2 regions of the Streptomyces sp. NPDC006435 genome follow, and region 1 is predicted to be linked to the other one. Evidence: predicted binding sites of a transcription regulator. Region 1 holds the regulator's gene; the other holds the start of a gene.
The links. The regulator HrcA, encoded in region 1, represses chaperone genes, less so after heat shock. The targets are predictions, from matches to a motif close to TTNGCACTCNGNNNNNCNGAGTGCNAA.
Positions count from the first base shown of each region.

Region 1 (3,804 bases):
GCCTGCACGATCGGATACCGGCAGAGATCGGTCAACGCGGATGACATGACCGCATCGTGCCATGTCCGGCACGGCCCGTCGTGCACGGCCCGCGCCCCGCCCCGGCCGCGGACGCCTGCGGAGCCCGGCGCGGGACGGCCCCGGGCGCCTGCGGAGCCGAATGCGGTACGGCCCCGGACGCTCCCCGGGCACGCCCCGCCCCGTCCACGTACGCTCCCCGGACACGAACGCGGGACGGGCCCGTCGAGCGGGCCCGTCCCGGTCCGGACGGAGGGTCGGGAGCCGTCAGCGTCCGTTGAAGGCGTCCTTCAGCCGGGAGAACAGCCCCTGCTGACCGGGCTGGAACTGGCCGGTGGGCCGCTCCTCGCCCCGCATCTTCGCCAGGTCCCGCAGCAGTCGCTCCTGCTCCGGGTCCAGCTTCGTCGGCGTCATCACCTCGACGTGCACGATCAGGTCGCCGCGCCCGCCGCCGCGCAGGTGCGTGACGCCGCGGCCGTGCAGCGGCACCGACTGGCCGGACTGGGTGCCGGGCCGGATGTCGACCTCCTCCAGGCCGTCGAGCGTCTCCAGCGGCACCTTCGTGCCGAGCGCGCCCGCCGTCATGGGGATGGTGACCGTGCAGTGCAGGTCGTCGCCGCGGCGCTGGAACACCGCGTGCGACAACTCGTGGATCTCCACGTACAGATCGCCGGCCGGGCCGCCGCCGGGGCCGACCTCGCCCTCGCCCGCGAGCTGGATCCGGGTGCCGTTGTCGACACCGGCGGGGATCTTCACGGTGAGCGTGCGCCTGGACCGGATGCGGCCGTCACCGGCGCACTCCGGGCACGGGGTCGGCACGACCGTGCCGAAGCCCTGGCACTGCGGGCAGGGCCGCGAGGTCATGACCTGGCCGAGGAACGACCGGGTGACCTGGGAGACCTCACCGCGGCCGCGGCACATGTCACAGGTCTGCGCGGAGGTGCCGGGCGCGGCGCCCTCGCCGCTGCACGTGGTGCAGACGACGGCCGTGTCGACCTGGATGTCCTTGGTGGTGCCGAACGCCGCCTCGGCGAGATCGATCTCCAGCCGGATCATCGCGTCCTGGCCGCGCCGGGTGCGCGAGCGGGGCCCGCGCTGCTGCGACGTGCCGAAGAACGCGTCCATGATGTCGGAGAAGTTGCCGAAGCCCCCCTGCCCGAATCCGCCCGCTCCCGCGCCGCCGGAGGCGGACAGCGGGTCGCCGCCGAGGTCGTAGACCTGCTTCTTCTGCGGGTCCGAGAGCACCTCGTAGGCGGCGTTGATCTCCTTGAACCGCTCCTGGGTCTTCGGATCGGGGTTGACATCCGGGTGCAGCTCGCGGGCGAGCCTGCGGAATGCCTTCTTGATCTCGTCCTGAGATGCGTCGCGGCGCACGCCGAGTACGGCGTAGTAGTCCGTGGCCACTTACGACTCCGCCAGGATCTGTCCGACGTAACGTGCCACTGCGCGTACCGCTCCCATCGTTCCGGGGTAGTCCATGCGGGTCGGTCCGACCACGCCGAGTTTGGCGACTGCCTCGTCGCCCGAACCGTAGCCGACCGCGACGACGGACGTGGAGTTGAGCCCTTCATGGGCGTTCTCGTGCCCGATACGTACGGTCATGCCCGAGTCCTTGGCCTCGCCGAGCAGCTTCAGCAGCACGACCTGTTCCTCCAGTGCTTCCAGCACCGGCCGGATCATCACGGGGAAGTCGTGCCCGAAGCGGGTGAGGTTGGAGGTGCCGCCGATCATCAGCCGCTCCTCCGTCTCTTCGACGAGGGTTTCGAGCAGGGTGGAGAGCACGGTGGACACGGTTCCCCGGTCCTCGCTCTCGAAGGATTCCGGCAGATCCTGCACCAGCTGCGGGACGTCCGTGAAACGGCGTCCCACGACACGGCTGTTGAGCCGGGCCCGCAGATCGGCGAGAGAGGTCTCGCCGAACGGAGCGGGGCAGTCGATCATCCGCTGCTCCACCCGGCCGGTGTCCGTGATGAGCACGAGCATCAGCCGGGCGGGTGCCAGCGAGAGCAGTTCCACGTGCCGCACCGTCGACCGGGTCAGCGAGGGGTACTGCACGATGGCGACCTGCCGGGTCAGCTGCGCGAGCAGCCGTACGGTGCGGCCCACGACGTCGTCGAGGTCGACCGCGCCGTCGAGGAAGTTCTGGATGGCACGGCGCTCCGGCGACGAGAGGGGCTTGACCCCCGCGAGCCTGTCGACGAAGAGCCGGTAGCCCTTGTCCGTCGGGATGCGCCCCGCGCTGGTGTGGGGCTGGGCGATGAAGCCCTCGTCCTCCAGCACCGCCATGTCGTTGCGGACGGTCGCCGGGGAGACACCCAGCTTGTGCCGCTCGGTGAGCGCCTTGGAGCCGACGGGCTCCTCGGTACCGACGTAGTCCTGGACGATGGCACGAAGCACTTCGAGTCTGCGTTCGCTGAGCATCGCGCACACCTCCAGCTGTGTTTCCTCGGTCGGTCCCCGGGTGTTCCCGGTGTCTTTACCCGGGAATCCCCCTGGCACTCTGTCATCGCGAGTGCCAGCAATCCCCCGGTCAGTGTACGGCGGCCGAGTGGGGGCCTAGCAAGGGCGACCGGCCACACCACCGCGAGACTTTCGCAGGTGGTTGCCGATAGCGTCGCGGCATGAACGCCTCTTGGGAAGAGTTCGGCTGGGAGCGACTCGGTCACGGAGCGGGAAGGCGGCGCCTTCCCGGCTGGGACGCGACGGTCGCGCTGGTGGCCGGAGCGGACGGAGTGCTGCTGTACGACACCGGTTCGTCACTCCGCGAGGGCGCGGAACTCCGGTCCCAGGCGCAGGCGCTGCTGGGCCGGAGGGTGACGCATATCGCACTCAGCCACCCCCACTTCGATCATGTGCTGGGCACCGCCGCGTTCTCCGGCGCCGAGGTGTACGGGGCGTCCGGCACGGCGGAGGCGATGCGGCGCGAGGCGGAGGGCCTGCGCGTCTCCGCGGTGCGTCAGGGGGTCTCCGAGCACGACGCGACGGAGGCCGTCGACGCGCTGGTGGTGCCGCGGCACCAGGTGTGCGGGGAGTGGACGCTCGACCTGGGCGGCGGGCGCGAGGTGCTGCTGGTCGACGTCGGCCCGGCGCACAGCGGCCACGACCTGGTGGCGGTCGTGCCCGGCTCCCCGGCGATCGTGCTCTGCGGGGACCTGGTCGAGGAGTCCGGCGAGCCGCAGGCGGGCTCGGACGCGCACCCGGCCCGCTGGCCGGCCGCCCTGGACCGGCTGCTGGAGCTGGGCGGCGAGGACGCCGTGTACGTACCGGGGCACGGGGCGGTGGTGGACGCGGCGTTCGTACGGGAACAGCGCGGACGACTGGCCGACCGCTTCGGCGTGTCGTGACCCGCGGTCGTCCTATCGTCGTCCGATGCGCAGCTACCAGCCCGACCTGACCCCGCCGTGGAAGAGGTCCGCCCCCGTTCCCGAGGTCCCCGCCGAGCCCGATCTGGTCGTGGAGGAGGTCTCGACCGGTTTCTGCGGCGCGGTGATCCGCTGCGAGAGGACGGCCCAGGGGCCGACGGTGACCCTGGAGGACCGGTTCGGCAAGCACCGGGTGTTCCCGATGGAGCCGCGCGGCTTCCTGCTGGAGGGCGAGGTGGTCACGCTCGTGCGCCCCTCGGCCGCCGCCCCGGCGCGCCCCGCGCGCACGGCCTCGGGCTCGATCGCGGTCCCGGGGGCCCGTGCCCGGGTCGCGCGGGCGGGCCGGATCTACGTGGAGGGCCGGCACGACGCGGAGCTGGTCGAGCGGGTCTGGGGCGACGACCTGCGGATCGAGGGCGTGGTC
Region 1 is NZ_JBEXPY010000005.1:130,320-134,123, forward strand. It holds gene ABZZ04_RS08215 (nitronate monooxygenase) at 1-47, opposite strand, end outside; gene dnaJ (molecular chaperone DnaJ) at 286-1,422, opposite strand; gene hrcA (heat-inducible transcriptional repressor HrcA) at 1,423-2,439, opposite strand; gene ABZZ04_RS08230 (MBL fold metallo-hydrolase) at 2,640-3,362, shown strand; gene ABZZ04_RS08235 (DUF3097 domain-containing protein) at 3,388-3,804, shown strand, end outside.

Region 2 (3,804 bases), on a different contig from region 1:
GTCGATGACGCCGGCCTTCACCAGGTCGCCGTACTCGCCGGTGGCGGCGTTGAAGCCCTGGCCCTTGTCGAGCTCGGAGACCTTCGAGGTGATGACGTAGCCCTCGAGGCCGGCGTTCTCGGCGATCCAGCGCAGCGGCTCGACCGCGGCGCGGCGCACGACCGCGACACCGGTGGCCTCGTCGCCGGTCTTGCCGAGGTTGTCCTCCAGGACCTTGACGGCGTGGACGATGGCGGAGCCACCACCGGAGACGATGCCCTCCTCGACCGCGGCGCGGGTCGCGGAGATGGCGTCCTCCAGACGGTGCTTCTTCTCCTTGAGCTCCACCTCGGTGGCGGCACCGACGCGGATCACGCACACGCCGCCGGCCAGCTTCGCGAGGCGCTCCTGGAGCTTCTCGCGGTCCCAGTCGGAGTCCGTGGCCTCGATCTCGGCCTTGATCTGGTTGACCCGGCCCTTGACGTCGCCGGGCTCGCCGCCGCCGTCCACGATCGTGGTGTCGTCCTTGGAGACGGTGACGCGGCGGGCGGTGCCCAGCACGTCCAGACCGGCCTGGTCGAGCTTGAGGCCGACCTCCTCGGCGATGACGGTCGCACCGGTGAGGGTGGCGATGTCGCCGAGCATGGCCTTGCGGCGGTCACCGAAGCCCGGGGCCTTCACCGCGACGGCGTTGAAGGTGCCACGGATCTTGTTGACGACCAGGGTCGACAGGGCCTCGCCCTCGACGTCCTCGGCGATGATCAGCAGCGGCTTGGAGCCACCGGCCTGGATGACCTTCTCCAGCAGCGGGAGCAGCTCCTGGATGGAACCGATCTTGCCCTGGTGGATCAGGATGTACGGGTCGTCGAGGACGGCCTCCATGCGCTCCTGGTCGGTCACCATGTAGGGGGACAGGTAGCCCTTGTCGAAGGCCATGCCCTCGGTGAAGTCGAGGTCCAGACCGAAGGTGTTGGACTCCTCGACGGTGATGACGCCGTCCTTGCCGACCTTGTCCATCGCGTCCGCGATGAGCTCGCCGACCTGCGGGTCCTGCGCGGAGAGCGCGGCCACGGCGGCGATGTCGGTCTTGTCGTCGATCGGGCGGGCGGTCGCGAGGAGCTCCTCGGACACGGCCTTGACCGCGGCGTCGATGCCCTTCTTCAGGGCGGCCGGGGAGGCACCGGCGGCGACGTTGCGCAGACCCTCGCGGACGAGCGCCTGGGCGAGCACGGTGGCGGTGGTCGTGCCGTCACCCGCGACGTCGTTGGTCTTGGTGGCGACCTCCTTCACCAGCTGGGCACCGAGGTTCTCGTACGGGTCGTCGAGCTCGACCTCGCGCGCGATGGTGACACCGTCGTTGGTGATGGTGGGGGCACCGAACTTCTTGTCGATGACGACGTTGCGGCCCTTGGGGCCGATCGTCACCTTGACCGTGTCGGCAAGCTTGTTGACGCCGCGCTCAAGGGCGCGACGGGCGTCCTCGTCGAACTTCAGGATCTTCGCCATGGGAGCTGAGCTTTCCTCTCGAACGAACTGCGCCCCCGACCGCCCGGCTGGTTATTCGCGGGGGCCAGGGGCGCAGAACAGAAGCAAACGTGGGTGAATTACTTCTCGACGATCGCGAGCACGTCGCGAGCCGAGAGGACGAGGTACTCCTCGCCGCTGTACTTCACCTCGGTGCCGCCGTACTTGCTGTACAGCACGACGTCGCCGGTCTTGACGTCGAGCGGAAGGCGCTCGCCGTTCTCGAAGCGGCCCGGACCCACGGCCAGGACGACGCCCTCCTGGGGCTTCTCCTTGGCGGTGTCCGGAATGACCAGGCCGGAGGCCGTGGTCTGCTCGGCGTCGAGCGGCTGGACCACAATCCGGTCCTCGAGCGGCTTGATCGCAACCTTGGAGCTGGCGGTCGACACGATCCGGTCTCCCCCTTCGGAGATCTCACGGGGTAACAGTCTTGGGGTGGCGATCAGGTGGATCCGTCGTCGCGGGTGCCGGACCTGCCAGTCGCGCAGTGGTGCTGGCACTCTCCAGTGGTGAGTGCCAGCACCGAGACTATGACCGGGATTAGCACTCGGTCAAGCGGAGTGCCAATTCAAGCGGTCGTGGTGTCGCACCCCGCCGCTCCGGGCCCCCTTCGCGCCGGTACGGACGCCGAGGGGACAACGCGCGGACGGACCGCGCCGTTCCGCGCACCCGGCACCGGTCGGGGCGCACCGGCCGCCGGCGGTCCGACCCGCGCCCGGTGCGCCCTCTCATACGTAGTCCTCCAGCCGGGCCACGGCGTACCCCTTGTCCGTGACGACCTTCATGACCGCCCGGACCAGGTCGGTCATGCTGCCGCCCCACTCGGACCGGCCCCGGAAGTGGGTGAGGACGATGTCGCCGGGGTGCAGGTCCTGGTCCTCCTCGCGCCACTCCATGTGGTCCGGGAACGCCTCCGCGTTCCACAGCGGGACGGCCTTGATGCCGCAGGACTTCGCGACGCGCAGGGTGTCCCCGTTGTAGTTGCCGTACGGCGGACGGAAGAGGACCGGCTGCTTCCCGTACTGCTCCCTGATGATCTCCTGCTGGCCGCAGATCTCGCGCTCCTGCTCGGCGTACGAGAGGCCGGGCAGGTAGGGGTGGTTGAGCGTGTGGTTGTTGAGGGCGGTGCCCCGCCGCCGCGCCTCGCCGAAGTACCCGTAGTTGTCGCTCACCTCGTAGTCGCTGAGGAACGCGCTGTACGGGATGTCCAGCTCGTCCATCATCCGGAGCAGCTCGGGGTCCTTCTCGGCGCCGTCGTCGATCGTCAGGAAGACGATCCGCTCCTCGGTCGGGACGGTGGTGAAGACGGGCGGCAGCGAGTCGTCGCCGCCCTCCACCTCGAACCCCTCACGGGTGGTGATGCGGGGCTTCACCGCGGGCGGTTCCGGGGCGATCAGCGGCGGCTTGTCCAGGCCCCACTTCTCGGCGAGGGCGGCCCGGACGGCCGGGGCCAGCTTCGCGTTCTCCCGGCCGGCCTCCGGTGCGTCGGCCCGGCTCCCGGGTCCGCCGGGGCGGGCGGGCGCCGCCGCGGGGGCACCGGGGTTCCCGGCCGCGGGGCGGTCGCCGTGCCCGGTGCCGCCCGTCCGCTCCCCCTCGCCCGAGGCGCAGCCGGAGCCGACCGCCGCGACCAGGAGCGCGGCCAGGACCGCACAGACGGGCCGGTGCCCGACGGAGCCCCGACCGCGTCCGGCTCCGGGCGCGCCCGACCCATGGTGCATTGTGGTGTTTTTTTCCTTTTGTCGTACAAGTTGCATGGCGCCGCATACTGCCAGCACTCGATCGGCCGCCCGGTCCGACACCGCCGCCGGGCCCGGCGGTCTACCCGGCTGGCTCACAATGGGGCGGGTGAACGCTCTCGCCCCGAACGGCCCGCACGACCCGGACCGGCCGAACGACCCCGCCCGGACCGGCTCCCCCGGCCCGTCCGCCCCCCACGCCCCTTCGAACGGGGAGGACCCCGTCGCCGCCTTCCTGGCCCTGCGCGCCCCCGAGGGCGCGGAGCTGCTGGCCGGGCTGCGGTCGTACGACCCCGCGCAGGAACTCGCCACCGCCACCCGGCTGCGCCGCAGCCACCCGGCCCACCTGGTCTCGGCGGCGCTGGGGCAGGCGCGGCTGCGGCAGCGGGCGGTGGCGAAGTTCGGCGCCGAGGACGCGTACCGGATGTTCTTCACGCCCAACGGCGTCGAGCAGGCGACCCGTACGTCGGTGGCCGCCCGGCGCGCGCAGCGGTTCGCGGAGGCCGGGGTGCGGAGCGTCGCCGACCTGTGCTGCGGGATCGGCGGCGACGCGATCGCGCTCGCC
Region 2 is NZ_JBEXPY010000022.1:110,896-114,699, reverse strand. It holds gene groL (chaperonin GroEL) at 1-1,485, opposite strand, end outside; gene groES (co-chaperone GroES) at 1,584-1,892, opposite strand; gene ABZZ04_RS22140 (polysaccharide deacetylase family protein) at 2,232-3,221, opposite strand; gene ABZZ04_RS22135 (class I SAM-dependent methyltransferase) at 3,340-3,804, shown strand, end outside.
Region 2: the regulator HrcA is predicted to act here: its motif matches at 2,044-2,070, upstream of groES (co-chaperone GroES).